3 regions of the Weissella soli genome follow, and region 2 is predicted to be linked to each of the others. Evidence: riboswitches for the same ligand, from Rfam matches in the RefSeq annotation. Region 2 holds a riboswitch; each other region holds the start of a gene.
What was found. Region 2 has a riboswitch for thiamine pyrophosphate ahead of WSWS_RS04465 (ECF transporter S component). Riboswitches for the same ligand answer to the same signal wherever they lie in the genome.

Region 1 (10,389 bases), 190 kb from region 2:
AGCTTTTACAACAACCAGGATTAGCGGATGAAGCAAATGATCTTCAGCGCGAGATCACAACCTATGAAGCTAATGTGCAAGCTGTCCATGAGCAGTTGACCCAGCTCAACGCGCAATTGGCGGATCAATCGCGGCCTGATTTAGAAGCACTACGCAAAGTTCAGACAGATGCTGAAATGCGGTATAAGCAAAGCCATGAACGGTACATGATAATCCGAACGACCGTCACCAATTTTGCGCACCAAGTGGACGCCATTGCGACACAAATCAGGGCGATTGAACAAAAAAATGCGGCCGGGAAAGCCCTAAATGAATTGGTGGTCGTGATGACCGGTCGTGGTCGGATTAAGCTTAATTTGGAACGGTATGTCTTACGCCAGTTTATGCTTGAAGTATTACACTATGCTAACGCCAATTATATTAATACGCTGTCAAATGGGCGTTATCAATTTACCTTGGATGACACCCAACATGGTGTGCAAAATCAAAATGGCTTGGAAATTAACGTCATCGATTATGCAGCTGGTGGGGTGCAGCGCTCAACGACGACCCTTTCAGGCGGAGAATCCTTTATGGCAGCGTTGGCGATTGCGCTATCGCTGGCTGAAGTGGTGCAAAATCGCGCGGGTGGTGCCAAAATTGAGGCATTATTCATCGATGAAGGGTTTGGTTCATTAGATAGTGGGACTTTGGAACAGGCGATTGAGGCGTTGCGTTCGGTCGAAGCGGGTGGGCGTCTCGTTGGCGTCATTTCGCACGTTGATGCCATGAAACGTGAAATTCAACAACAATTGCTGGTGAAAAAACATGGCGATGGTCATAGTTCAATTGCCTATTCTTTGGTTTAGAATGTTACAATATAAAAAAAGCGGAAAATGAGGTTCTGAACATGAATAAGGCACAAAAGTTGGCCAAGAAGGAAGCATCCCGTTTGACAAAGGATTTGGAGCTACAATTAAAGCGTGGTTTGGTTCACGTTGAATTAGTTGATGCGTCTGAAGTTGAGGGAATCTTGTCAGAAGAAGCCTAACCAAAAAGAGATTCACTTAAGGATTCCCTTAGGTGAATCTCTTTTTTTATGCTTGACCGTCATCAAAGACCAGCAAGTCATGGGGCGCCAGAAAACGACTGCGCATCAGAATGGTGGCAATTTCCGCGGGTGATTCTGGGTGTTCTTTGTTGAGCCAATGGCGAATAATGTTTAAAATGCTGTAAATGGCGATTTGTTTGGTATAGTCAATGGGGATGATATCAGAATAATGGCCGTTGGACGCGATTAATTTACTAGAAATCATGTCATCAACCAGGTCTTTAATCTGATTGAAAAATTGGGGATCCCCCTTTTCTGAAAATAAGGTACGAATAGTTTCACGTTCTGAATCTGCATAATCGAGCGCAGCATTAAACGTATTAAAGAGTTCTTCGGCTTTGTTGTTTGGAGTATTATCAATGGCATAATCAATGTTGGACTGAATCGCGGCCGCAATTGATTGATGAATCGTATTTTCCAGGTGTTCAAGCAAGGCAAATTTGTCGGTGAAATGCACATAGAAGGTACCACGACTGATGCCGGCCGTACGCGTGATGTCAGAAACGGTTAGATTTGAAAACCCTTTTTCGTTAATCAACGAGATGAAAGCTTTTTTAATGTTTGCTTGGGTCTGGGCATTTTGTTCAATATGTTTCATGATGATACTCCTTTAATTGATTTGTAATTACTGCTTAATATAGCTTATTTGAACAGGGTGTTCAATTGGTTCCGTTAGAAAACTAATCCCTATATTAAGGTGCTTGAAAAGTAGCTCAATACTTACAAATGTGTATAATATGAAAAGAAGTTAGCGGAAAAGAGAGTTATCATGAGTGAAATCCTAAAAGAACAATTTTTGATCGATGAATTATCCGATCAGCAACAAACAGTCATTGCTGAGATGAATGACTATATCGCGGCCGGGATTCGGGGTAATCAGCATGCGGTTGCTATTATTCAAGGTGCTGCCGGTACAGGAAAATCAGTTGTCTTGATGCAATTAGTGAAGCAATACATGACCGATAAGCAGTACCGTACCGCCTTGGTCGTGAATCATCCCGAGCTATATAAGGCTTATCAAGATTTAGCTGAAGATATACCTGGTATCAAAGAACGTGATATTCGACGACCAACGTCATTGATTAATGAGGCACAGAAAAAGAATTGGTCATATGATGTTATTTTCGTGGATGAAGCGCATTTGCTATATTCCAAATCAGAACCCTATGCGCACTATCGCGGTGAGAACCAGTTAACCGATCTGATGAACTTGGCCAAGATCGTGGTTGTCGTGTATGATTTTGCGCAAGTCTTCCAATCAAAGATGTATTGGTCAAAGGACTTATTATTTAAAACGATTGGTAATCATCCTTACAAGCAATTTGATATGGATTTTCAATATCGTATGGTTGCTAGCCAAGAACAGGTTGCTTGGATTGATGATTTAACGGCTGAAAAGCCCATTTATGCATTCCCTGAAAATAGTCCTTTCGAGTTTGAAGTGTTTGACACAGCCGGTGCTTTATATGAACAAATTAAATTAAAAAATAAAGAAGTTGGGTTATCACGCGTGGTAGCTACTTCAGGATTTCCCCGGATTGATGGCCGGCATAATGTCGAGATGGATACCTTTTCAAAGCCCTGGGATGAGTGGGATCCACAACGCATGCACTGGGCTAAGCGGGAATACTCAATTGACCAAGTGGGGACAATTTACACCTTGCAGGGGTTTGATTTGAATTATGTGGGGATGATTATTGGGCCATCTTTTGGTTATGATGCAAAGACGGATGCCATGACCATTATTCCGTCAAAGTATTCACACAAAGAAATTTTTAAAAAGCGCTCTGATATGAAATTTACAGAAGCCCAGTACAAGGAGTTTATTGCTAACGTTCTGAATGTGTTGATGAAGCGTGGTAAGTTTGGCTTGTATTTGACAGCGTATGATGATGATTTGCGGCAGCGGTTAGTGGACTTATATCAACAGAAGCGTTAAAACACAAATAGCATCAGATTGGTTAAAAAGTCGGCAAAATAGTGCTACAATATAGATATTATGACAGATAGAGGTGGCCATCATGGCATATAGTAAAGAATTATTAGAAGAAACACAGGGCCACTTGCTTGACCTATTGATCCAAGATAAGCAATCAGCAGAAATTGTTACAGCTGTGTTTGCGTATTACGCAGAAAATGCGGCTAAGTAGTCAATAAAAATAAATTTTACTAGGGGCACCAGCAATGGTTGAGATGAACCCTTTGAACCTGATCAAATTAACATTTGCGTAGGGAAGTAAGTTTAATAGATGATATCGAAAACTCATCTCTAGACTTATGGTCTAGGGATGAGTTTTTTATATGCGTAAGCATGGAATGGAGAGAATAAAATGGCAAATGCAGCAATGGCAATTCAAGTGTTACCAAATACAACTGACACGGCTAAGTTACTTGAAATCGTCGATGCGGCGATTGCGGCAATTGATGCAAGTGGATTGAATTATGAGGTCGGTGCCTTTGAAACGACAATTGAAGGTGATTTGGATCAATTGGTGGCCTTGATTCCAGCCATTCAAGCAGCAAGTGTCGCAGCCGGTGCTGAAATGATCAATAATTACATTAAATTGGCGTATGCACCTGAGAAACATATTTTGACGACTGATGAGAAATTAGATAAATATCGTAAGTAAGTTAAACAAAGGCACCAAGGTGACGCTTGGTGCCTTTGTTTAACTTACTTTTAGCACTCTGAACAAAAGTGTGCTAAAAGTGTTGACAAGGTCCTTTGATGTGTGTATTATAATAAATGTTAGCAAGTAAGAAACAAGAGTGCTAACAAGGAGGCGCGCAAATGTTAACAGAACGTCAACGTTTAATATTGATGGCGATCATTGCGGACTATGCGCGTTCTGGCCGCGCAGTTGGCTCAAAGACGCTACTGGCAGAGTTACAGTTGCCGGTCAGTTCAGCCACAATTCGTAACGAAATGGCGTATCTTGAGGATCAAGGACTTTTACAAAAGGAACATACATCCTCAGGACGCGTCCCTTCGCAAACGGGGTATCGGTACTATGTTGATTTCTTGATGAAGTCACGGCGATTACCAACGGAGCTTGAGGTGAAGTTGCGGCGGGTGTTCAACCATCGTTTCCAACAAGTTGATGACTTGTTGGGACAGGTCACTCGCATACTAGCTGAAGTGACAGGTTACACAGTGGTTGCTTTGAAGCCGGAAGCCTTAGACGTACGTTTGTCAGGATTCCAGCTTGTCACAATTGATGGTCAGCAAAACATGGCGATTGTTGTGACTAGTGATGGTCAGGTGACGAGTCAGAGCTTCCGATTACCAACGGGGTCAAGTAGTTCTGATTTGCAGTCTTTGGTCAGTAACATCAACCAGACATTAGTCGGTCAGCCGATTCGAGTGGTTTTGCAAAGTTTGAGTGGTGATTTACCACTTGGGTTGGAGCGGACTATTCGGACACCAGCTGCTTTCCTACAATTATTTGGGGATATTTTGGCTCGTTCAATACAAGATACCGTCTTTATTGGCGGTCGGTTAAATGTCTTTGATTTTACAACGGATACCAATCTGCAAGATATTAAGGCATTGTACCAACTCCTTGAATCACCAGCACAAATGCGTCAGGTCATTGGCGCTGCAAATGATGGTGTGATGATTCAAATTGGTTCTGAAAATGATGATGACTTGTTGTCGCCATATAGCTTGGCCTCAACTTCCTACCGGGTACCTAATCATGGTACCGGTGAAATCGCCATCCTTGGACCCACCAATATGAATTATTCAGAAGTGGTCACTTTGCTCGCGACAGTTCGTGAAACTCTTGTCAGTGAATTAAAAGAATACTATTAGAAAAGAGGTGTTGACATGGCGGAAGATCAAAAGTCAGTCGATGAAGAAATTCAAGAAGAGGTAAGGCCTGAGGTTGAAGAAGCTGAGACAGTTGAAACTACGACAGAAGAAATTGTCGAAGTTGACCCTCTTGAAGAGTTACAAGCCAAGTATGATGAACTTGATGACAAGTTCTTACGGGCCGAAGCGGAGATGCAAAATATGCATGGTCGGTTTGCAAAAGAACAAGCAGCGGCCCTGAAGTATGCTAGTTCCAAATTGGCAAAGTCAGTGTTACCAGCGCTTGATAACTTGGAACGGGCCCTCGCGGTTGAAGTAGCGGATGAGGCCGCACAACAAATCAAGGCTGGCGTTGAAATTGTTTACAACAACCTGGTTAGTGCCCTTGCAGAAAATGATATTAAGGCTGTTGGTGTGGCAGGTGAATCGTTTGATCCAAATGTCCACCAAGCTATTCAATCACAGCCGGCCGATGATGAGCATCCTGCAGACACAATCGCCCAAGTGTTCCAAAAGGGGTATGTCTTGCATGATCGGGTTATCCGACCAGCAATGGTAGTTGTTTACAACTAACCCAGCAATACAAATGGCGTTCATGCAACGAATTGTGAGTGCAACTATTGGACTTAGAATTCGTTGCATGAACCGAACAACGAAAAATGAAGCACGAAATATAAATTTCAAAAAGAGGTTTTAAATTATGTCAAAAATTATTGGTATTGATTTAGGTACAACTAATTCAGCAGTCGCTGTTTTGGAAGGTGGTAAGCCAAAGGTTATCACTAATCCAAACGGTGCACGTACAACACCATCTGTTGTTTCTTTCAAGGGTGGTGAGGAAATTGTTGGTGACGCTGCTAAGCGTCAAGCAATCACAAACCCAGATACGATTATGTCAATCAAGTCACACATGGGTGAAGTTGGTTACAAGGTCGAAGCTGCTGGCAAGAGCTACACGCCACAAGAAATCTCAGCTAAGGTCTTGCAATACATCAAGAAGTACGCTGAAGATTATCTTGGTGAAACGGTTGATAAGGCTGTTATCACAGTTCCTGCATACTTTAACGATGCACAACGTCAAGCAACTAAGGATGCTGGTAAAATTGCCGGTTTGGAAGTTGAACGTATCATCAACGAACCAACGGCTGCTGCGCTAGCCTATGGTTTGGATGACTTGACTAAGGATGAAAAGATCTTGGTTTACGACTTGGGTGGTGGAACTTTCGACGTTTCAATCCTTGAGTTGGGTGATGGTGTCTTTGAAGTTTTGTCAACATCAGGTGATACACACTTGGGTGGTGACGATTTCGACGCCAAGGTTATCGACTGGTTGGCTGATAACTTCAAGGCTGAAAACGGCATTGATTTGAAGGCGGATTCATTGGCATTGCAACGTTTGAAGGAAGCTGCTGAAGCTGCCAAGAAGACATTGTCACAATCAACTGAAGCTTCAATTGATTTGCCATTTATCGCTTCATCAGACAACGGTCCTTTGCACATCCAAACGTCATTGACTCGTGCAAAGTTCAATGAATTGACGAGTGACTTGGTTGAAAAGACTAAGGTTTCAGTTGAACAAGCCTTGAAGGATGCAGGTTTGACGAACTCAGATATCGATGAAGTTATCTTAAATGGTGGTTCAACCCGTATTCCAGCAGTTCAAGAATTCGTTAAGGACTTAACTGGTAAGGAGCCTAACCACTCAATCAACCCTGACGAAGCGGTTGCTTTGGGAGCTGCTATTCAAGGTGGTGTCATCACCGGTGATGTTAAGGATGTCGTGTTGCTTGACGTGACGCCTTTGACACTTGGTATCGAGACCATGGGTGGCGTGATGACTAAGTTGATTGATCGTAATACGACTATCCCAACTTCAAAGTCACAAGTCTTCTCGACGGCGGCTGATAACCAACCTGCTGTTGATATCCATGTCTTGCAAGGTGAGCGTCCAATGGCCGCTGACAACAAGACTTTGGGTCGTTTCCAATTGACTGACATTCCTGCAGCTCCTCGTGGTATTCCACAAATCGAAGTCAAGTTCGACATTGATCGTAACGGTATCGTGACGGTTTCTGCTAAGGATTTGGGAACTAACAAGGAACAAAAGATTACCATCCAAAACTCAGGTTCACTTTCTGAAGATGAAATTGAGCGCATGATGAATGAAGCTAAGGCTAACGAAGAAGCTGATCAAAAGAAGAAGGCAGAAGTTGACTTGCGTAATGATGTCGATCAATTGATCTTCTCATCAGAAAAGACGTTAGAAGATGTTGGTGATAAGCTTCCTGATACTGATAAGAAGCCAGTTGAAGAAGCCTTGACTAGCTTGAAGTCTGCTAAGGAAGCTGATGATCTTGACCAAATGAAGGAAAAGAAGGAAGCTTTGGAAAAGGTTGCTCAAGAATTAGCTGTTAAGTTGTATCAACAAGCCGCTCCTCAAGAAGGCGCTCAAGCCGAAGAGGGTGTTAAGCCAGCTGATGACAAGACGGTAGATGGCGACTTTGAAGATGTCTCAGACAAAAAGTAATTTCTAATTTATAATATATACACATAAAAAGTGTTTCCCTACAACACTGATATCCAAAGCGAGTTTCAATCGAGACTCGCTTTGATACATAGAACTAAATGATCGGCAGGATGCCTGCTGTTCTATGACTAACAATGAAATTAATGGAGGCTAATTCCTCATGAATAATACAGAATTATACAACACGCTTGGTCTTGACAAGAATGCCACGCAGGATGAAATTAAGAAGGCTTATCGTAAACTTTCAAAGAAATATCATCCTGATTTGAATCATGAGCCTGGTGCCGAGGATAAATATAAAGAAGTACAAGATGCCTACGAAACGCTTGGTGACGAGCAAAAGCGGGCCATGTATGATCAATATGGTGCCACGGGGGATCAACAAGGTGGCTTCAATGGTCAGGGTGGCTTTAGCGGCTTTAATGGCCAAAGTGGCTTCGGTGGTTTTGAGGATATCTTTAGCCAAATGTTTGGCGGTTATGCGGATCCAAATCGACCACGTAAGGGTCAAGATTTGCAGTACCGGATGACTTTGACGTTTGAAGAAGCTGTCTTTGGTAAGGAAACTACCATTTCATATACACGGACGACGGCGGACGGTAAGAGTGAGTCAAAGGAATTGAAGGTTACCGTACCAGCGGGTGTCGAAAATGGTCAACAAATGCGTTTATCTGGTCAGGGTGAAGCAGGTCTGAACGGTGGTCCATTTGGTGATCTATATGTCGTCTTCCGGGTTGCAGCCTCAAAAGATGGTTTCGAACGTGACGGGGCTGATATATACTTAGAACAACACATTGACTTCGCAACGGCAACTTTGGGTGGTGAAGTCATGGTTAAAACGGTTCATGGCGACAAAAAGTTAAAGATTGCCGCTGGTACACAAAATAGTACCCGGATCCGGATGCGCGGTATGGGTGCGCCCTACATGCGTGGTGGCGGTAATGGTGATCAATTCGTCGTCGTGACGGTTGATGTACCAAAGAAGCTGACTAAGAAGCAACAGGAAGCATTGAAGGATTTCCAAAATGCGATGAACGGTGCTGAAAGTCACAAGAAGGGCTTTTTTAGCTAAGCTAAGTAAGCAATTAGAGCGGTTGAATTTGGGCAATTAAATTGACTAAGTTCAACCGTTTTTTAGAAGATGGGGGTCAAATATGAATAGCATCATCTTTATTTTAGGATTAGTTTTTATTGGTGAGATTGTGATTAAGTTATTCGCAATGCGCCTGCAAAAGAATCAACCAAAGGTCACTTTTTCAAAGGTTGAAGACGAAAGTGCCGTTCCTAAGCAATTACACCGTAATTTGCTAAAAAGACTACTGAATGCAGTGGCGATCCAAATTATTGTTTTTGGCATCATTGCGATGATTGGCCCATTAACTTGGCCAGTCGGCGTCTGGATTGCCGCGGTTTTGGTGATGAATATTCCAGATGTCATTGAATATTGGTGGTTGGAATATAAAATTATGAAGCATGGTGGTCTTGCTAATTTGCCCCTCACCCCTGTCCAGGCGCAAATGGTAGCCTCTGCTAAGGATTGGACGAGTATGTTACAGAATAAGACATCACTCGAATCCGTTATCAAAGAAATTGCCACTAAAAAAATCAGTGCCAAGGGTACGCCAGCCTCCGAAATTGAGGATTATGCGAAGTACATCAATGCAACCGATGAAACAGCGATTACGGCGGCTCCGATCTCAGAAGATGAAAAGTCGTTTTTGATTGCATTGAATCAAGATCAAGCAATTGATTGGGTCGATGGTGCTAATTATCTCTTGATTGAAGAAGTACCGGCATTTGTGACGCAAGTTCGACCATTATATATGATGTGGAAACAAGCTCGTACGAAGTAATGTTGCGCGTCTGAAGCCGTACTGGCAGAACGCATGAAATGAATCACAATCGATGCTAAAACGCATCGATTTTTTAATATCAGCGGGTCGTTTCGTGTTTAAATTAAAATACAATGATAAAACAATTGACAAATATTAAGCGTACGTTTTATGATACATGCATAAGCACAGTGGAAATGACTAAGAAGAGATAAGTAGTTTATGGATTGATAATGGTAGGTCTGGTTAGACTGACACAGAGAGGCTGTAAATGGTGTGAGCAGCTATCAGGAAGTGATCGAAAATGGTCTTGGAGTCACGGTGGAGTGAACTATTTATAGCAAGCTCAACCCGGGATGTACCCGTTATCGTACAGGCGTATTGCTGTTGATTCATTAGTAGTTGTACGTTTTGAGTGGAGCGTGGTGACATGGTCCAAAAAACGGGTGGTAACACGAGTAGTCGTCCCGCAAACCGAGTTGAAGGTTTGCGGGATTTTTTATTTGCGTGATAAAGTGCGATTTGGTTGATGCACAAGCAGTCTGATAGCAAAATTGACGTCGGTAACGCATAGAACATTGGTGAAGTGAGGAAATCTTATGAGTAACATTGAGACACAGTTAGTGCAGGGGGCGAACCGGACTGAGGATGATCGAACCGGTGCGATTTCACCTTCTTTGAATTTTTCAACCGCTTTTAGACACCCTGGATTGGGCGAATCAACCGGTTTTGATTATGCCCGGGTCAGCGCACCGACGCGGGCCCTCCTGGAAACGCAATTAGCACAGTTAGAGACTGGTCAAAAAGCCTATGCGGTTAGTTCAGGGATGTCAGCGATTCAATTAGTTTTCCAAACGTTGTTGCAGACTGGTGAACATTTTATTACGTCCGATGATTTGTATGGGGGGACGTTTCGATATTTTGGTCAGCTCCGCGATCATTATCAAATTGCGTATGATACTTGGAATGGCGCTAAGGTGGTCGATTTGGTTGCGCAAATCACCCCCAAGACGAAGTTAATTTGGCTAGAAACACCTTCAAACCCAACCATGAAAGTGATCGATATTCAAGCGGTGGTGGCGGCGGTCAAGGCTGTGCGTGCTGATATCTTAATTGCGGTTGATAA
Region 2 (10,389 bases):
TTGTTGCTTGAATATAATTTTTATGTTCATTTTAAAAGTTATGATGTAAAACGACCTTTTTTGCATAGATTTATTATAAAAAAACCAACTAACTCCGTAAAAAGTTAATTGGTTTTATATAGTTTCATGTGGCCTAGTTACCACCAATGTCCTAGTAGACTAATCAATAGGAGAGTCAAGCCACTAATAGTTGTTAGGAAAACCAGTGGTATAGATAGGGGCGTTTTGATGTTCGTGCGGGGGAACCCCTCTGAAAATCCGTGGGAGGTCATCCCCTCCGATAGATCCTGCGCCCAATTAATCGCCGTCAATATTGCCTTGAAATAAAGCTGTGGTGACCACAAATGGTATTTGATGCCGCGCATGGCAGCACCATACTGGATAATCTTAATTTGATGACGCACCCGAGGTAATAGGTTAAATGCCGCCAAAATCCCATACGTAAAGGTGTCGGATAATTTGAGATAATCACGCAAACTGAACAAAATCTCGCGGGGCGTATAAGCTAAGGTGACGGTCAAGCCAAGCATCAAAAAGGCATACAAACGACTCGTATAGATCAACGCAATATGCCAGTTGTCATAGGTACTAAAAGCCATGTATGACCACCAAGTCCCAAACGCAGCGGGTAGTGAAATCAGCAGCGCCCAGAACACTGGTTTTGGTTTAACACGTAATAGGAGCAACAAGGCCATCCCAATCAACACCAACACGCTATTTAACCAAACTGATTTAACAAACATGATGCCTAAACCAGTGATGGACACGAAGATCAACAAGGGTAAGGGTTGGCGATTAGTCATGAGGGGCCTCCGTTACTAGTGCGATGCGGTGATTAGCTAAGTGCAGTTCATAGTCGACGAATTCGTTTAAGAATTGACGTTGATGTGAAATCATCAATGCACTAATCTGATTAGTCACGATGTAGTCTTTAAGCAATGTGAGCAGGGTGCGAACCGAAGCACTATCCAGACCAGCCAGGGGTTCATCTAGTAATAGAACGGGATGACCGCTAATGAGGACGCTCAGTAATTGGACTTTTTTCTGTTGCCCACCAGATAGTTGGTACACGACGTGATCCAATACGTGGTCGAGGTTTAACGCAGTGATGGCGCGCTTGATACGGTCATCCGTCCAATAGTCCGTTAAGTGACTGTGGGCACGACTTTGCGCAAATTCTTCTCGGGGGGTCATCGTGATGAATTGGTCACTGGCATTTTGGAAAACATAACCTACGACTTGCGCCCAATCAAAGAGTTTATAGTCAGCCATTGTTTTACCAGCAAAAGTGACTTCACCGGACATGCTAAGTTGCTTACTAAGGACACGGAAAAGGGTCGATTTCCCAGAACCGTTTGCTCCTGATAGCAGGCCAAGCTGACCAACGGGTAAGGCAAAGCTACTATCATGCACGAGAATCGTTGCGCCAACCTGTAAGGTCAAGTCACGCCAGTGTAGCTGACTTTGTGCTGCAGGTGTCCCAACAATTGGTGGCACAGTTGGCGCCGTTAATTCAGTCAGGGCGACTTCAACGGGGCGTTGCTCCCGTAATTGAAAAACGTGGTCAACTAATGGTGCATAACCCGTTAAATCGTGGTCAGAGATAAAAATCGTTTTACCATGATCAGTTTGCAGCGACTTAATGATGTGCAACAACTGTTGGCGGCTTTCGGGATCAACATTGGCAAAGGGTTCATCTAACAAGATGATTTCCGCATTCAGCGCAAAAATGACAGCCAGGGCCACGCGCTGTTGTTCACCACCAGACATGGTGAATAACTGTCGTTCAGCTAATGGTACCAAGTCCAGCATCAGCAAAGCATTTTCAGTACGCGTCTGAATTTCTGTACGGGGTAATTGCAGGTTTTCTAACGCAAATTCAATTTGTTCACGCGGTGTTTGCATCGCAAATTGCCGTGTCGGATTTTGGAAAAGCATCGCAATGTGTTGTGCGCGTTCAAAACTGACAATTGGTCCAACGGGTTGTCCCAGCAAATAAACATCACCTTGCGTAATGTCACCGCTAAAATTAGGGTAGAGACCAGCCATTAATTTAAGTAAGGTCGATTTGCCAGAGCCACTGGGCCCGTAAAGCAAATTAAACGAGTTGGGTGCTAAAGTTAAAGCGACATCCCGAAGAATGTCGCTATTCTTTGACCCATAAGAGAAATTAAGTTTTCGAATTTCTAATTTGGTCATGAAATTATTCCTAGTGGCGAATGCCTGACTGATCAACTAACTTTTGAATCCAGTAAACTAATACACCGGCGAAAAATCCGATTGAAATGAAACGGATGATGAAAAGGGTGATGAGTAGGCCAAATGAGAATGTGTTGTAGCCACTTTGGAACCAGTCCCAAATGAACATCAAGACCGTCGTTGATACCGTTGACATGAACAAGCCAAACTTATCCCAGTTCTTGTAGCCAGTGAGCGCAAACCCAGCTTCACTGGAAACTCCCTGCACTAAACCATAAATGACATTTGAAAAGCCCCATTGTGAGAAGAGTAGCATTTCAACGACGGCTGCCAAGATTTCACCAATGGTTGTGGCACCGGCCTTTTTGAGTAACACACCAGCCATTGGACCAGCCATAATCCAAACACCCAGCGTCATGTCATTGGCATAAATCTTTAAAGGTGTGGCTGCAATCGCATTGTATGCGAAGCCCCATACTTCATAGATCACACCGAAGAAAATAGCAATAATGGCAAGTGTAATGACGTCATTTAATGACCATGAACGCTTGTCTTTTGATGAAACTGTTTGCATGGCGCAAACCTCCGAATTATTAGAATGTAACGTCAAACAAGCGTGATTCCCGCAAGCGCGATGGCAGTAGAACATCACAGCATTGGAATGATCGAACGCATGGAAAAGAAAAAAGACCCCGTCCAAGCAAAAAGCTGGACTGGGTCAGTTTACTTACTAGGTAAACAAACCAAGCTACCTCCGCCGGCATTATCCGGATCAGGTACGATGGGTATTATCTCAGCCCCAAAAGGAGCACCCCAGCTTGTTTGAATCGTCATAGGTAAGCATAACGGATTCTTAAAATAAATTCAATAGATAGTTACAGCGTTTGCAAGTTACCCCGGAAATCGGCTAGTGAACGATAGCCTTTTTTGGCCATCTCAGCTAATAATTCTGTCTTAAGACGGTCAAAGATAGCTGGTCCCTCAAAGGCAAGGTTGGTCCCGACCGAAACTAAATCAGCCCCACACAGGATGTGTTCATAGACGTCACGGCCGGTTTGGACACCACCGGTCCCGATAATTTTGATGGCAGGGTTCAGACGCAGTCGGAGGGCCCGAACATTGGCCAAAGCAGTTGGCTTCACGATTTCCCCGCCGATACCGCCAAAGCCGCCCTTAGGAGCGATCATCACGCTGTCGGTTTCTGGATCAATGGCCAGGGCGTTACCAATTGAATTAATGGTATTGACGAATGCCAAAGGGAAGTCGTTTAACACAGCCGCAACCATGTCGAAGTGCACAATATCGAAATAGGGTGGCAACTTGACCCCGAGGGGCTTGGTATAGAATTGGAAGACCTCAGTCAAAATGGCGCGGGTTGCATCGAAATCATAGGCCGTTTGTGGTTTACCAGGGACGTTTGGGCAAGATAGATTTAGTTCAACCAAACCATTAAAATTAGACGCTTGAATTTGGTGAAGCATCGCCAGATTATCGGTCTTGGTCAAGCCAGCAATTGACAGAAAAAGGGGCTTTACAGCCTGCTTAGTGATGACATAGTCTAAATAGTAATCTAAGCCATTATTAGGTAAACCCATCGAATTAATTGAACCAAGGGGCATTTTGGTAAAGCGGGGTGCTGGATTACCAGCCCGGAAACTAGGTGTGGCTGACTTGGTGACCAGTGACCCAGCCCCGGGGGCAGTCAATACCTGGTCAAGTTCCTCGGTGGTCATGCAATAGACACCAGCGGCATTCAGTAGGATGTCGTCAAATTCAAAGCCAGCAATGTTGGCGGTAAGCGTTGTCATGATGTTTTATTCCTCTCTGTGACTAATTAAACATAACAATATTGTGAAAAATTTATTTTAATCAGTGTACCCAATATTTGGTGAAAAGGGAAGGGAAAGATAGTGATATATGGAATTATTTTTTTGCGTACAACTTTCCTTGTACACCGGCGATGACTTACTATGCATTAAGGTAGAGAATATAGATTGAAAAATCTAAGAATGGGTTGATGACTCAAAGAGTAGCTAGCGATCAGGCGTGTTTCCACAGAAAAATCACACGGGAAGTCAAGTGAGAATGACAACTTACTTTTTGGTAGCACTTAGTTGCATTTAACTGACTAACGTGAAGCGCTTTCTTTTTTAGCAGTCAAGTAACAAAAACGTAAAAATTCTGGTAAAATTAAGACAATAAACAATTGTCAGTAACAAAGATGACGCGGAGGAATGACTGGTGAAAAGCACACTAAAAATTATTGGGTTATCAACAAATGCAGAATTGACCCAAAAAATTTCTGAAGAACTACATTTGCCAGTAACACCGGTTGAGGTGAAGCGCTTTAAGGACGGCGAGATCGCATTACGCGTGTTGGAAAGTATCCGTGGGGATGATGTATTTGTTGTGTCGCCAATCGGTGGTGAGGTTAATGATAGCTTTATGGAAATCATGATTGCAGTAGATGCTTTACGACGTGCATCAGCTAAAACGATTAATGTTGTCCTGCCATATTATGGATATGCCCGACAAGATCGTAAAGCAAAAGCACGCGAACCAATCAGTGCTAAATTAATTGCTTCATTACTCGAGATGAACGGCGTTGATCGCGTGGTTGCGGTTGATTTGCATGCTGATCAAGTACAGGGATTCTTTGATATTCCTGTGGATCATCTCCTTGGCGCACCGTTGTTATCAGATTATTTCTATTCACGTAAACTATTGGACAACTTAGTGGTTGTTGCGCCTGATCATAGCGGTGCTGGTCGTGCCCGGCGTTTTGCGGAAATCCTAGGCGCACCTTGGGGTGTGATTAATGACCGCGTGGCACGAGAAGATCCTAAGAACCCAGATGCCATTGTCGGTCATGTTTCTGGTCGCATTGCGATCATCGTTGATGATATTATTGACTCTGGTCGACGCATGGTAACCTCGGCAGCCGCTTTGAAGGCAGCTGGCGCACTTGACGTGTACGCAGTAGCGACCCATGCAGTCTTCTCAAATGATGCGGCAAATGTCTTAGCAGATGACGACAATATTCGCAAAGTGGTGGTAACGGATACTTTGCCCATTCCTGAAGATAAGCAATTTTCAAAGTTGGTGGTTTTGTCAGTGGCACCACTATTGGCTGAGGCCATTACCCGCATTCACAATAATCAGGACGTCGGATCACTCTTACGTTCGTCAAATAATCCTGAAGTTAAGTTATAAGGAGTAGCAAATCATGGTATATGCAGCAGATGAACAACGTTATGAAAAGTTACCTTACCGGCGTGTCGCTGATTCAGGCCTGATTTTACCCGCACTATCATTTGGGCTGTGGCGTAATTTGGGTGATGAAAAGCCATTGGCCAATTCACGTGAGGTGATGTTGAAAGCCTTTGACAATGGTATTTTTTCATTTGATAACGCATCTAACTATGGTCCTTCAAATGGTACCGCCGAAGAGACCTTTGGGGCCGTTTTCCAATCTGATTTGAAGCCTTACCGTAATGAATTGGTGATTACCACCAAAGCGGGGTATCACATGTGGCCGGGTCCTCTTGGCGAGTTTTCTGGTAAGAAGCCGTTAACAGCATCCTTAGATTTATCTTTGCAGCGTATGCACTTAGACTATGTTGATATTTTCTATGCGCATCGTTGGGATCCTAACACAAACTTACGTGAAACAGCCGAAGCACTAGATTTGTTGGTACGCCAAGGAAAGACATTGTACGTGGGTGTGTCAAACTATACGGCAGAACAAACGGCGGCCATTGCAGAAATCTTTGATGAGTTACACACACCATTTATTGGTAATCAGGTGTCATATAACATGTTGAATCGTGAAGCCGAGACAACTGGTTTGTTGGACGTGTTGGATGCGCACCATGCTGGGTTGATTGCATATGGTCCACTGGCCGAAGGATTGTTGACTGATCGTTATCTAGATGGCATTCCAGCTGATTTCCCATTGCACCGGACGAACAGTTTCATTGCTGATAACCGTGAGGCCTATGTGGCCAAGTTGAATGCCTTAAACGCGATTGCACAACAACGTGGACAAACATTGGCCCAATTGGCCATGGCCTGGCTATTACGTGATCCACGAGTGACATCAATCGTCATTGGGGCATCATCAGTTGAGCATTTGTTGGATAATGTGCGCGTGGCCGATAATATGACGTTAGGTGCTGAGGAATTGGCCGCGATCGAATCAATTTTGAACGATTAGCGTGAACCTGCTTCAGTTAGGAAAAATTGATAAAATACGCTAAAATAGAACGTATTGAATTGTATAGGTTCAATACGTTTTTTCGTATTGAACAGAGAGTGAGGATACTGCTTTGGGACGTTACCTATTAGATGATAAGCAAAAAGAAATGAATAAGAAGTGGTCGATCAATGAAAAGCGTGGTGAAACGCGCGCAGAGATGATTGCACGCTTGCGTGATGAGCGACTTGCACAACAAAAGGAGCGCGCTACCGATGAGTAGAAAGCTAATTGGTATCGATCTTGACGGCACGACGTTAAATGAGAAGAGTCAGGTTTCTGAACGGACCCGCCGTATTTTACAGGCAGTTCAAAATGAAGGACACATTATTTCCATTATCACTGGTCGATCAGCTCGACTATCAACCGATATTTATGACACGTTAGGGTTGAAATCACCGATGATTAATTTCAACGGCGCCTTGGGACACAAACCCCACCAAGTTTGGGATCGTGAATACTCACATCAAATTTCACGTGACATCGCGCTCGACTTGTTAGAAATTGCACCAGAGATGAATATCGAGCGGGTGGTTGCTGAGAATAAGGACTCTGTGTGGGCATCCCCAGGAAAAGTGTCAGCAAATTTGGATGACATCGAACAAATGTTCTTTCCAACGCGCGAAGCAGGACCGCAAATGTTGGATCGGTTATCCTTAAATGCAGATATTAATGCGATTTTATTGGAAGCCGCCAGTCCCCTCCATCAAACTCAAATCAAGCGGTTTGTGATGGATCGTTATGGTGAAGATCAGGTGACGGTCAAAACTTGGGGTGGTGAGTCACCGGTTTTGGAAGTGGCACCGGCCGGGGTTTCTAAGACCACGGGTTTGGACTACTTGCGCCATATTTATCAGATTGACAAGCAAGATATCTATGCCTTTGGGGATGAGATGAACGACTTGGAAATGATTCAATGGGCTGACCATGGGATTGTGATGGCTAATGGGAATCCTGAGTTAAAGGCGGTGTCTGATGATGTCACTGACTTACCAAACACGCAGGATGGGATGGCCCGTTATATCGCCAAGATGCTCCATATGGACATTGATTAGAAAGAGGACACGATGAAATTACCAGCAGGTTTTGAAGAGAAATATCGCGCCTTATTGGGTGATGAAGCTGATGCATTCATGGCTTCATTTGATAAGCCCGTTGTCAAGGCATACCGTGTTAACCCTCTTAAAGCACAACAAACTTTGTATGACACACCTGATGACGGTCGGGTTCCTTGGGGGCAGTGGGGTCATGTTGGGACAGTTTCGGGTCATTCAGTGGACCACACGACGGGCCTGATTTACTCGCAAGAACCAAGTGCCCAGTTGGTCGCCGAGGTTGCCCATCCTAACCCAGGTGAACGGGTGTTGGATTTGGCTGCTGCACCGGGGGGCAAGTCGACGCACCTCGCTTCATTTATGAATGGGGAGGGCCTGTTGATTTCAAACGAAATCTTCCGTAAGCGGGCGACGGTCTTATCTGAAAATATAGAACGGTTCGGTGTCCAAAATGCGATTGTGACCAACCACGCACCCCAGGACTTATCAAAGTGGTTGCCGGGTTACTTTGACAAAATTATTTTAGATGCACCTTGTTCAGGTGAAGGCATGTTTCGTAAGGATCCAGGGGCGATGCAGTACTGGGATGTCGATTATCCGGCCAAGTGTGCTGCCTTGCAACGCGAAATTTTGACGGAAGCGGTCAAGATGATGAAGCCAGGGGCTGAATTAACATACTCAACTTGCACCTTTGCGCCAGAAGAAGATGAACAAATCATTGCTTGGTTAATTGACACGTATCCATGGTTGGAAATTGTGCCAATTGATAAGCCTGCTGGTGTGGACGATGGTCGACCAGAATGGGCTGATGGTAACCCTGAGTTGGCTAAGACAGCCCGCTTGTTCCCTAATCACTTGGACGGTGAGGGGCATTTTGTGGCGAAATTGCGTTCAAAGTTAACGGATGAAGATGTCACCGCAAAGGCACCCAAGCTCGCTACAACAAATTTGAACAAGGAACAAAGCGCGCTTTGGGCTGCCTTCCAAAAGGATATGTTGCCAGATTATCAACCAGCTGTCTTGCAGGCTTTTGGTGAGCAACTGTACGCGCTACCAGCGGGGACACCTGACATGAAGCGCGTACAAGTCATGCGGGCCGGTGTACATTTAGGCACGTTTAAAAAGAATCGCTTTGAACCTAGTTTGTCATTGGCGTTGGCTGTGCAACCGACCGAATTTACCCGGGTCTATGCAACGAACGATGAAGAATGGGCAAAATATGTGCATGGCGACACCTTCTTCGTGGCGGACCGGGCGGCGTATGCAAATGGTTGGTATTTGTTGACCATGAATGGGAACGGGACTGGTTTTGGTAAGTTGGTCGATGGCCAGATGAAAAACTTCTATCCCAAGGGGTTACGCTTCCAGGTACGTGAGCAACCAACAGCCCTCGAGGATGAGATGTACTAAACTTGTACATCCTGGCATTTTGGTATTCTCATTAATAATTAATTAAGCTAAAATAGAGATAATTGCATCATCAAAAACGGTGATGGTTGGAAAGGAATTGCAGATGGCAGACGAAAGAATTACTCGTGATGACGTATTACACGTTGCCGAGTTGGCTAAGCTAGAATTGTCAGCGACCGAGGCTGATAAGTTCACCGAGCAACTTGAAAAGATTTTTGACTTGGTAGATACTTTGGCCGAAGTGGACACGGAGGGCGTTCAACCAACGTATTCAGTGACAGAAATGCGGACAGTTTTGCGTGAAGACGTGGCCGATAATGCCCACCAATTGGAGGCATTATTGCAAAATGCACCTGAACATCAAGAAACGTTGATCAAGGTGCCAGCAATTTTGACGGAGGAGTAGCCAGAATGGATTTCTTACAAACTGATTTAACTGACTTGCATGCTAAGTTGGTCAACAAAGAATTAAGTGCAGTTGATTTGACCAAGGCTACTTTGGAAAATATCGATGCTACCGATAGTAAATATGAAGCTTTTATCACGGTCATGCGTGATGAAGCCTTGGCTAAGGCCGAAGCAGTTGATGCTGCTGGGATTGATCCGAACAATGTTTTGTCAGGAATTCCCTATGGTATCAAGGACAACATGGTCACCAATGGTGTAGAAACAACGGCCGCCTCACGAATTCTTGAAGGGTTCAAGCCCATTTATGATGCCACGGTTGTTGAAAAGTTGTCTGACCAAGGTGCGATTGGGGTTGGTAAGTTGAACATGGACGAATTTGCCATGGGTTCCACTACTGAAACGTCCTACTATAAACAGACCAAAAATGCCTGGGACCAAACAAAGGTTCCTGGTGGGTCTTCAGGTGGGTCAGCCGTGGCGGTTGCTGCGGGTCAAGTCCCATTCGCCTTGGGATCAGATACGGGTGGTTCAATTCGTCAACCAGCCGCCTTTAACGGGATTGTTGGATTGAAGCCAACGTATGGTCGGGTGTCACGGTGGGGATTGATCGCCTTTGCTTCTTCATTGGATCAAATTGGTCAATTTACGCGCACCGTTAAGGATAACGCCGCTGTGTTAGGGGCGATTGCTGGTCGTGACGCCCGCGATCAGACATCATCTGATGTGCCGGTGCCTGATTACACAGCCTCATTGAATGGTGACATCAAAGGCTTAAAAATTGCTGTGCCAAAGGAATACTTTGGTGACGGTATTGATGAGCAGGTTAAAGCAACTGTTCGGGCCGGTATCAAGCAACTCGAGGCTTTGGGTGCCCAAGTTGATGAAGTATCCTTGCCACATACCAAGTATGGGGTGGCTGCTTACTACATCTTAGGTTCGTCAGAAGCGTCATCAAATCTGCAACGTTTTGATGGTATTCGCTACGGTTTCCGCGCTGAAAACGTTAAGACTTTGGATGATTTGTACATACAAACGCGTACGCAAGGCTTTGGTGATGAAGTG
Region 3 (10,389 bases), 580 kb from region 2:
CGTATCGTAGTAGAAACCGTTACTGATAAATGGGCCCACCCCAAAGTGCATGTCTGGGTATAGACGCTTCAAAGCTTGCGCCAACAAGTGTGAAGTTGAATGACGCAATAAATCCAAAGCCTCTGGTTGGTCTTTCGTGACCAATTCAAAGGTACCATCTTGATGGATGGCATCATGCATACCGACGTAGGCACCATCTAACTTTGCCGTCACTGACTTTTTTGCCAATGACTTTGAGATTCCCTCAGCGATGGCCATTGGCGTAACACCATCAGCGAATTCCTTCACTGCACCATCGGGAAATGTGATTTTAACATCTGCCATGAAACGAACTCCTTATAAATGTGATAAATATAATATCTCTTGCAATTAAACCTTGTGAAAACGAAAAACGTCCTGATAGAACATAAAAATGCTCTATCAGGACGTTCACACGCGGTACCACCTGAATTCGATAGCCATTGACTATCCTCGAAAGCTCTTAACGCGAGCATACGGAGCCGATTTACCAGCCACTCAGAAGTAGTATCCGGCACCTTTGATCATTGTTTTCACCAACCACAATGTCTCTAATTACTATCAAATGGGTGTTAGACGTGTCTTCATCAACGTTTTCTATGTTTCCATTATACACCAACACCCCGGTGGGGCAAGCGCTTTTTACGCCTGCTGCGTGGCCCTTTAATTTGGCATCAAGCGCGTAGCTACTCAGCCTCAGGCACCACCAACAGCACTTTTAATTGGTTTGGGCGGCGACAAGCAACTGCTGGGCAAACGCGCGTAAGGCGCTTGTGGCTTCGGCATCAGGGCTCAAATTAACTTTAACACCTGCTGCACCACGGGTAGCCCCGGTAAACGCATCAAAATGCTGCTCCAACAAATCGACCGCCACCCCGTAATCCTGACCGTAGAACACATCACCTGACCCAGCCACCCCGTAGATTAACCCAGTCCAATTCACGTCTTGCATGTCGTCATAAAAATCGAGGGCCTCATCCGCCAACGTGCCCTTATCAAAGGTGTAGGCGACGACGACCAAGATATCCGTCTCTGCTGGGTTGATATCCATGGCATCAACGTCAATAATATCTTCTTTGGTGGTGTCAACGCCAGCCTTTTCAAATTCATCAACAATGATGTCGGCGACATCTTCATTATTCCCTGTAATCGTTGCAAAAAGCACTCGCGCCTTCATTGTTTCATTCATCCCCTTTTATGGTTTTACTTATGTTATCATCACACTCATTTTACCAATTAAAAGGGGTGATTGTCATATTCAATCCATGATTCGTGTGCATCTTGAATGCGTTTGAACATCTTTTCCATATCTTTCAATGAAAATTCAACGACCACGGGGCGGCCATGAGGGCAATTGTATGGATTTTCAGTATGCCCCAGCTGATCAATCAGTGAGCGCGCCTCAACATCATTCAACGACCAATTCGCCTTAATTGAACGCTTACAGGCCATCATAATCGCCGTCCGTTCCCTGAAATCAGCGACCGATAACTGACCATCACGCAACAACCAATCGATCATCTCCCGCATCGTCTCCTCTTCTTGCCCTGGTTCAAACCAACCAGGATGTTCTCGCACGATCACCGTATTTGAACCAAACGGCTCCAAGTGTAATCCTACCTGGGCCAGCTCCGACTCATGCGCGGCAATTTTTAACATATCTGACGTTGAATATTCCAAGGTAATGGGAACGAGTAGTTTTTGTGACTCCAACCCAACTTTACCGATTTCTTCCTTATAATATTCATACTTGACCCGTTCTTGGGCTGCATGTTGGTCAATCAAAAACAAACCCGCAGTCGATTGGGCAAATAAAAAAGTGCCATGCATTTGGCCGATGTAATCGAGCGTTGGGAAACCTTGGCCATGTACATCCGTTGCCGTGACGGTCTCATCTGAGACGTCAAGTTCAGTTTGATCAGCGGCCATTTTGACACCCTCATCACCAAATGGCAATGCTGGCGTATCACCCTGATACTTGGCCCCAAAATTGACGTGCTCCAAGTCAGTCTGGTCATGGATGATGGTCGCTTGCACGTCATTAACATCAAAATTCTGGGTAATTTGCTCATAATCAGCCACAGTTTGGGGTGCTGGATGGTCGACTAGATATGGTTGCGAAGCATCACTGAGCTTAGTCAAAAAATCGTCCGTCGACCGCTCTTTTTCAATTTTCTCACCCATATAATTTGCGTACGCATTCGGAATTAAATTCGTCTTGGCAAATCGATCTCGCACGATTTGTTCGATTAATGTCGTTAATTGGTGTTCTTTACTCAAACGAACCTCATGCTTTTGGGGATGGACATTGACATCGACCAAAAGTGGATCCATTTCAATCGACAAAACCGCAATTGGGAAACGCCCGACCATTAAACGCGTGCCATATCCCTTAATCAATGCATTGGCCAAGGGATAATTCTTAATATACCGGCCATTAATTAAAATCGAGATATAACTCCGATTCGCACGGGTTAATTCAGGAAGTGACATCAGCCCTGTCACCTTGAAATCATTATCTTGACCGGTAATGGCCACCATTTCACGGGCCTGATTAATCCCATACACCGCGGCAATGACTTGCTGTAAATTGCCATTACCCGTCGTACGGAGAACTTCGCGCCCATTATGACTTAACCGGAAAGCCACCTTTGGATGACTAAATGATAATCGATTGAGGACGTCAACAATTTTTGACAACTCGGTCGTCTGTGATTTTAAATATTTCAGGCGGGCTGGTGTATTGAAAAAGATATCCCGCACAGTAATATCGGTACCCTGCCGAGCACTCGTCCCAGTTTGCTCGATGAGTTCACCGCCCCGGAAATGAATCAAGGTGCCTTCTGAAGCCCCCGCGATGGCTGTTTCCAGGGTCACATCCGCGACTGATGCAATCGAAGGTAGCGCCTCACCCCGAAACCCTAAGGAATGGACACGAAACAAATCATGTCGATTACTAATTTTGGATGTCGCATGTCGTAAAAACGCCTTAGCAACTTGGTCCGATGCAATACCATCACCATTATCAATGACGCGAATGGACTGCACACCAGCCTCTTCAATGAGAACATCAATTTGTCCAGCGTGTGCATCAATCGCATTTTCTACCAATTCCTTAACTACCGACGCCGGCCGTTCGATCACCTCACCAGCGGCAATCTGGTTTGCAAGGATATCCGGCAACTCGTGTATTTCTGCCATCATCCATCCCCTTTTTCTACGAAATATTTATCTTTAAGATACCACATTCGTCAACCGATCAGCAGTGTCAGATCGATTTCTTTGTGGAATCCAAATATTCGTTCGATCAAGGCAGGGATTGACGCTCGCATTTCCCCATCGCTTAGTGCATTGGCTTTTCCCAAAATAGCAACTCGTACTCATAGGCCCGTAAGTAACCTGCTAGTTCACTTTGGGTAATGGCGCGTTGCGTGGTCAAGTGATCAACAACCTGCCAGCACCACTCGGTCATGGCCTGATACTCAGGTCCTCGGTAGTAATCAATCCACCCTTGGAACCGCGCTACCCGCGTCCCCAGCTGCTTGGCGACCAAATGATATGATTCAGTACATGGCAGTAATGCCAGCATACTGGTCAAGCCATCCCCTTGCGCGATCAGGGCCTCCATATGTGCCAGATAATCAAGATTATGTTGGCCTGGTTTAATTTGTGCAGCCGCTGCACTTGGCTCCAATGTCGCATGGGCACCTGCTTCACCCAGTGTTTTTGGTTGCCGTGCGACCAGCTCGGGCGGTAATTGCTGTTCCATGGCCTGCCACATCTGAGTAAACCGCTCAATATAGTAATGATCTTGGGCAACATAGTAATCCCGCTGTGCCTGGGTGAGTTCACCCGTACCAATACCGGTCACAAACGCTGTCTGCTGTATTTGATGTAAAAGCGGGGTTGCTTGGGTTGTTAACCATTCATGCGTTGTCATCATGCCAAATTTGCTCCATTTCTTGCATTAAACTAACGGGTTGATCCGCCTGTAACGCCATACTAACGAACGCAACACCTTGCACACCAGTGGCTTTCAATGTTGCTAGTTGCGCAAGTGTGATCCCACCAATCGCGACCACTGGGAAGTGTTGTTCGTTCACGGCAAGGATTGCTTGCAGACCACTAATACCTTGGGCCATAGCGGCATCTTTTTTGGTTATCGTCGGATAGACTGGGCCGACGCCCAAATAGTCAATCCGCGTATATTGTTGGGCCGCACGCATCTCTGCAACTGTTCGGACTGACAACCCAATGAGCATCTCAGCTGGTACACTGGCGATGACTTCAGTGATTGGCATGTCCGTCTGACCGACATGGATACCATCTGCTCCAACTGCCAAAGCCAAGGCGACATCGTCATCGACAAAAAACGGAATGTGGTAGTGCCGTGCCATCTCTTTTAGTGTTTGTGCTAAGGCTAGGCGGGATGCGGCTTGCGTCAAGCCCCCTGTTTTTTCACGAAACTGATACGCTGTAATGCCAGCAGCCATGATGCGTTCAACCTGGGCGATGTACTGTGTGAGCGTATGTCCTGGCAGATCTTGTGAACCGCTGATAAAGTAACGTTCTAAGTAATTTGTTTGCATGCTAACCCTCCACCCAATGATTGAGGGGGCCGTGCCCGTGCCCCACGTTGATACTCTGTTTGATTGCTTCATAGGTGAATTGTTTAGCTGCTGGAAGGATGTCTTTGATATCAAGTCCCTTGGCTAAATTGGCGGTGATGTAAGCCGACAAGGTATCTCCGGTCCCATGCGTGCGAACCGTATCAATACGTGGTGCCGTGTACCAAGCGGATGATCCATCGGCAAATAAGGCATAGTCTCGCACCACCGTCGCTGATGCAGCGTGACCACCTTTGATCAAGACATGCTTGGCGCCAAGCGCCTGTAAAGCGCTCGCGGCCTGCATTATGTCTGCCTCTGTTTCAATCGAACGGTCAAGGAGCACCTGTGCTTCCTCTAAATTAGGCGTGATCACCGTTGCCAGTGGCAATAATTCAGTTTTCACAAGTGCAATGGCCGCATTGGTCAATAATTTCGCACCGCCCTTGGCCACCATCACTGGATCGACAACCACTGCGCCAAAATGTACATCAGCTAATTCCTGCACCACCTGATGTACGTGTTCAGCATCAAACAGGGCACCAGTCTTCACTGCTTTGATCGCAAAATCAGCGTCCACACTCTCAAATTGTTCATGCAAAAATGCACTGGGCGTGGGTAACAAGGCCTGTACACCATAGGTATTTTGGGCGGTTAACCCCACCACAATTGATGCGGCGTATACCCGTTGGTTATGAAAGGTCTTCAAATCCGCATTTATGCCGGCACCCCCGCCTGAATCAATCCCGGCAATCGTCACGACCTGTGGTACCTCAATCATTGTGTCACCTCCGCATACCTTGTGATATAGGCGTCATCGGCCACTGATAATTCATCAAACAGGGCCGGCATAAAGCGGCCGGGCAATCCCTGCGCCGAAACAGTGGCTTGCTGGCCGGCTGCTCCCAGCAACGCCGTGGCATATAAAGCTGCCCCATAATAGTCACTGGTAACCGCCGCAAATGTCGCAATCAAGCCACTCAACATATCACCAGCACCAACATTGACCGCCAGCAACTGCACATTATTTTGTACCAAAGCCACTTGCTTGCCATCGGTAATGACGTCCGTCGCCCCTGAGGCTACTACGATGGCCCCCGTACGATGAGCCACGGTTTGAGCCATTGCCACATCGGTTGTCGCCGTCAGGGCATCGATGCCTTGACCCGCGGTCTGTTGCTGTGCAAACCAACTAATTTCAGCTGCATTACCGCGAATAATATCAACCTGTACACTGTCCAATAAGCGCGTCACGAACTGACCCCGAAATGGCATGCCCACAGCAACCGGATCCAACACCACGGGCTTGCCTTGGGCATTGGCCATTTGGCCAACAGCTTCAAACAGGGCGAACTCATCTGCACGGATAGTGCCAATATTGAGCACGACCGCCCCCGCAATGCTCACCAATTCGGCCACTTCATCAATTGAGCGGGTCATCAACGGTGAACCCCCGATGACGTTAATTGCGTCGGCCACATGTTGTGGTGTGACCATATTAGCTAAATTCAACACCAACGGTTTGTGGTCCTGTAGTTTGCTATATAAGTTTTCCATGACATTCTCCTAATCCTAATAACAACAAGGGACACAAAAAGGCTCTCGAACCTGAAAAGCGGTTCGAGAGCCTTGGTAATAGATACTTATTAAATCAGAGTATTTCCCTAGTGCTCCCATCACTTTCCTACGCAAGTCTTAACTCAACAGGTTCAAAGGGTCCGAATCATCGTCTCAGCCAAATGGCTCCCCTAGTGAAAAAGATAATATTTAATTTACGCATTTAGCATAGCACAAGTTGCCAAGAACGTACATGACCAATCAAAAATATGCCAAAACTGTACGACCTAATTAAAGTTATAGCGATCAGCTACTAGCAACACGACCGAACCAATCACCGGCACGAAAATGGCGCCCGCAATCATTTCAAAAATACCATTAAAACCGACGACGACTTGTAACAACCAAGCCACTGAAGCCCCCCCGGCTGGAATACCCGTAAATGTGGTATGCATCACATTGAACCCAATCCAAGTCGACAAGACCACCAAGGCCGTATTAATCAACGCGGCCAATGCCCCTAGCCCCGCCAAGAAAATAGGACGCCGGGCAGTTTGACGGTTTTTAACGAAACGCCAATATAACCAACCAATGATCAAGCCAACTGCCATCCGTGGCACAATCGCCGTAATGGGATTACGAAACATCAACGCCCCCAGCGAGACGCCCGCAGCCCAAGCATTGTAAAAGGAGTAACTGCCCCAAATAAAACCTAAAAACAGACCGGTCTTTGGTCCGAGTATCATCGCGCCGATGGCCACCGTATAGGTAATGATTGTCACAGAAACCAACGGATTAATTGGCAGATTCCCTAACCAAGGTACCATGGCCTGTAATAGAATAATTGCAATAAATAATGCGGTTAACACCAAGTGACGTACTGATTGTGTCTTTTTCAAATTCCTATCCTCGTATTCTAAAAAATAGACGCAATACCCACTTCTATTTTAACTGAATTATTACCTTGTGACCATATCGAAAAGAGTCGTCTGACCAATTCCCCAGCAATAAAAAATATCGCCCGAGCAAGCTGCTCCTGGCGATATTCATCATCAGTACCTATTTATTAACGTCTAGTCTGACCCTGATCACGATGGCTTAGTCATTCAAACCGTAGTTGTAATCATCATCTTCCATGACTTCCAATTGCCCCAAGCGGTACCCATTACCAACTTGTGAAAAGAAATCATGATTTGAAGTCGTCGTTGAAATACCATTCATCACGATTGGGTTCACATCCTCGGCGCCATCAGGGAACAACGGATCTTGCCCTAAATTCATTAATGCCTTATTCGCATTGTATCGAATGAAGGTCAAAACGGATTCAGTCCAACCGACGCCATCGTATAGTTCGTGCGTGTACTTTTCTTCATTCGCATAAAGTTCCATCAACAAATCATACATCCACATCTTCAACTTGTCTTGCTCGGTTTCGGGTAGTTCGTTGAAGCCCAGTTGGAACTTGTAACCAATATAAGTCCCGTGGACCGACTCGTCACGCAAAATCAGCTTAATAATTTCGGCCACGTTGTTCAGTTTGTTGTGGCCAAGATAGTACAATGGCGTGTAGAAACCAGAATAGAACAAAAATGTTTCGAGAAAGACTGACGCAATTTTCTTTTGCAGATCAGTTCCTGTTTGGTAAATATTGTTAATCCGTTGCGCTTTAAATTGCAGGTAATCATCAGAACCCGTCCAGTTAAAAATCTCTTCAATCTCAGCTGGTGAATTTAAGGTTTCAAAAATCGATGAATATGACTTAGCATGCACCGATTCCATGAATTCGATATTATTCAGGACAGCTTCTTCGTGCTGGGTCCGCACTGCGGCCTTCAATGATGACATACCATCTTGTGATTGTAATGTATCAAGCAATGTCAAGCCACCAAACACATGCCCAACAAGGTAGTGTTCGCCATCTGTCATCTTACGCCAATCATCTAAATCATTTGATAGCGGAATACGCGTATCCAACCAAAATTGTTCTGTTAATTTTTCCCAAGTTGCTTTATCAATTCGGTCCTCAATATCATTCCAATTGATTGCAATATACTTATCCGTCATCGGTTGCTCTCCATCTATTTCCTTTAAAATTATTACTTTATTACATATTAATATGACAATAAGGAGATAGGAAGCCCCATCTCCTTATTTGCGTGACTACATGCCAATGAGATGACTAACTCAATTAAATTGAGCAGCTTTCACATTCATTAACACCCATTTCTTGTTCATCATCGGTGTAAGTACGGACATAGTATACTGACTTAATCTTCTTGTGATATGCGTACATCCGCAAAATATTCAAATCTCGCGTCGTCATTTTGTCCGTCCGACCATTCTTCCACTCGTACAAACCTTCAGGAATTGATGAGCGCATGAATAGTGTCAGAGCCATCCCCTGATCGATATGCTCTTGGGCCGTGGCGTAAACATCAATGACGCGTCGCATATCCATATCATACGCTGATTGGTAATATGGCAGAGTATCATTGCTCAAATATGGTGCGGGATAGTAGATCTTACCAATCTTCTTTTCTTGTCGCTCCTCAATCTTGTTAATGATTGGGTGCAATGACGCCGTCGCATCGTTAATATATGAAATTGAGCCGGTTGGTGCAATGGCCATCCGGTATGCATTGTATAAGCCATACGTACGGACTGAGGCCATCAATTCTGACCAGTCATACACTGTTGGCACAGCATGCTTGGCAAAGATTTCCTTGACCTTTGGTGTCTTGGGACCCCAATCTTGCGCCAGGTACTTATCAAAGTATGAACCATCAGCATAAGCTGACTTTTCAAATTCATAGAACGTTTCCTTGCGTTCCTTGGCAATTTTGTTTGAAGCCTTTAAGGTGTAGTAGTTTAACATCATGAAGTAGACATTCGTAAAGTCCAAAGCTTCTTCATCGCCGTAGTGCATGTGGTTCTTCGCAAAGAAGCCGGCCAATCCCATGGCACCCAGTCCGATGGCATGCATTTCACGATTCCCTTGTTCAACTGAGGGTACAATATCTAGCTTTGAGTTATCGGAAACAAATGATAATGCCCGAACCATGGCGTCAACTGAGGTCTCAAAATCGTCAGTCTCCATCATGTTAACCACGTTAGTCGAACCAAGGTTACATGAAATATCGGCACCCATCTTGATATAGTTTTGCATGTTACCAATCTCAGAGGCCCGTTGAATTTGTAAAATTTCAGAACAGAGATTTGATGACACCACTTTACCATGAACTGGATTAGCCGCGTTCACTGTATCAAGATTGATAATATATGGGTAACCTGATTCTTGTTGCATCTTTGAAATTTCATTTTCTAAATCACGTGCCCGAATCTTGTACTTCTTAATCCGGTGATCGGCCACCATGTTGTCATATTCTTTAGTAAGGTCAATATAATTGAATGGCTCACCATAAACTTGTTCAACATCATATGGTGAGAACAAGAACATATCAGCATTCATGCGGATCAAGTCATAGAACTTGTCGGGCACTGTCAACCCAAGTGACAGGGTTTTCACACGAATTTTTTCGTCGGCGTTTTCTTTCTTAGTTGAAAGGAAGCCCATAATATCTGGATGGAAGACGGATAAGTAGACCACACCAGCCCCTTGCCGTTGCCCCATTTGATTTGAGTAAGTAAATGAGTCTTCCAATAACTTCATCACTGGCACAACACCTGAAGCCGCGTTGGCAATCCCCTTAATGGGGGCACCTGCTTCGCGCAAGTTACTCAAGTTGATACCCACACCACCACCAATCTTTGACAATTGCAAAGCAGAATTAATGGTACGACCGATTGAATTCATATCATCAGTCGCTTGGAGGACGAAACAAGAAACCAATTCACCACGGCGAGAACGACCAGCATTCAGGAAGGAAGGCGTTGCAGGTTGGTAACGTTGATGAATCATTTCATCAGCCAGTTGTAAGGCCAATTTTTCATTACCGTTACCATAAAACAATGCATTCATGGCCACCCGATCGATGTAGTTTTCAATGTAAAACTGACTATCATTGGTCTTAATGGCATATTGAGCGTAAAACTTATAGGCAGCCATAAATGACTTAAAGTGGAAATCTTGGACCTTTAAGTAGTCATACAAACGCTCGATAAACTCAAACCGGTAGCGATTGACCATATCAGCATCGACAAAATCGTTTTCAATCAGGTAATCGAACCGCGCCCGTAAATTATCAAA

Region 1: it holds a riboswitch for thiamine pyrophosphate, as region 2 does, so the genes downstream of both, WSWS_RS05405 (thiamine-binding protein) here and WSWS_RS04465 (ECF transporter S component) in region 2, are expected to answer to the same signal.
Region 3: it holds a riboswitch for thiamine pyrophosphate, as region 2 does, so the genes downstream of both, thiM (hydroxyethylthiazole kinase) here and WSWS_RS04465 (ECF transporter S component) in region 2, are expected to answer to the same signal.

The regions. Positions count from the first base shown of each region.
Region 1 is NZ_CP017326.1:1,123,656-1,134,044, reverse strand. It holds gene WSWS_RS05420 (AAA family ATPase) at 1-848, shown strand, start outside; gene WSWS_RS08190 (hypothetical protein) at 890-1,030, shown strand; gene WSWS_RS05415 (TetR/AcrR family transcriptional regulator) at 1,077-1,688, opposite strand; gene WSWS_RS05410 (DUF2075 domain-containing protein) at 1,860-3,029, shown strand; gene WSWS_RS08295 (hypothetical protein) at 3,112-3,240, shown strand; TPP riboswitch at 3,252-3,342, shown strand; gene WSWS_RS05405 (thiamine-binding protein) at 3,421-3,720, shown strand; gene hrcA (heat-inducible transcriptional repressor HrcA) at 3,882-4,904, shown strand; gene grpE (nucleotide exchange factor GrpE) at 4,920-5,477, shown strand; gene dnaK (molecular chaperone DnaK) at 5,605-7,431, shown strand; gene WSWS_RS05385 (DnaJ C-terminal domain-containing protein) at 7,592-8,503, shown strand; gene WSWS_RS05380 (hypothetical protein) at 8,586-9,284, shown strand; gene WSWS_RS05375 (aminotransferase class I/II-fold pyridoxal phosphate-dependent enzyme) at 9,863-10,389, shown strand, end outside.
Region 2 is NZ_CP017326.1:937,223-947,611, reverse strand. It holds gene WSWS_RS04475 (energy-coupling factor transporter transmembrane component T) at 138-803, opposite strand; gene WSWS_RS04470 (ABC transporter ATP-binding protein) at 796-2,199, opposite strand; gene WSWS_RS04465 (ECF transporter S component) at 2,210-2,773, opposite strand; TPP riboswitch at 2,932-3,025, opposite strand; gene WSWS_RS04460 (dihydroorotate oxidase) at 3,075-4,007, opposite strand; gene WSWS_RS04455 (ribose-phosphate diphosphokinase) at 4,441-5,412, shown strand; gene WSWS_RS04450 (aldo/keto reductase) at 5,426-6,415, shown strand; gene WSWS_RS08170 (hypothetical protein) at 6,528-6,677, shown strand; gene WSWS_RS04445 (Cof-type HAD-IIB family hydrolase) at 6,670-7,509, shown strand; gene WSWS_RS04440 (RsmF rRNA methyltransferase first C-terminal domain-containing protein) at 7,522-8,919, shown strand; gene gatC (Asp-tRNA(Asn)/Glu-tRNA(Gln) amidotransferase subunit GatC) at 9,023-9,325, shown strand; gene gatA (Asp-tRNA(Asn)/Glu-tRNA(Gln) amidotransferase subunit GatA) at 9,331-10,389, shown strand, end outside.
Region 3 is NZ_CP017326.1:358,255-368,643, reverse strand. It holds gene thrS (threonine--tRNA ligase) at 1-324, opposite strand, end outside; gene WSWS_RS01750 (flavodoxin domain-containing protein) at 737-1,195, opposite strand; gene mutL (DNA mismatch repair endonuclease MutL) at 1,255-3,219, opposite strand; gene WSWS_RS01740 (TenA family protein) at 3,362-3,961, opposite strand; gene thiE (thiamine phosphate synthase) at 3,945-4,607, opposite strand; gene thiD (bifunctional hydroxymethylpyrimidine kinase/phosphomethylpyrimidine kinase) at 4,609-5,406, opposite strand; gene thiM (hydroxyethylthiazole kinase) at 5,403-6,182, opposite strand; TPP riboswitch at 6,290-6,385, opposite strand; gene WSWS_RS01720 (ECF transporter S component) at 6,470-7,081, opposite strand; gene nrdF (class 1b ribonucleoside-diphosphate reductase subunit beta) at 7,281-8,246, opposite strand; gene nrdE (class 1b ribonucleoside-diphosphate reductase subunit alpha) at 8,371-10,389, opposite strand, start outside.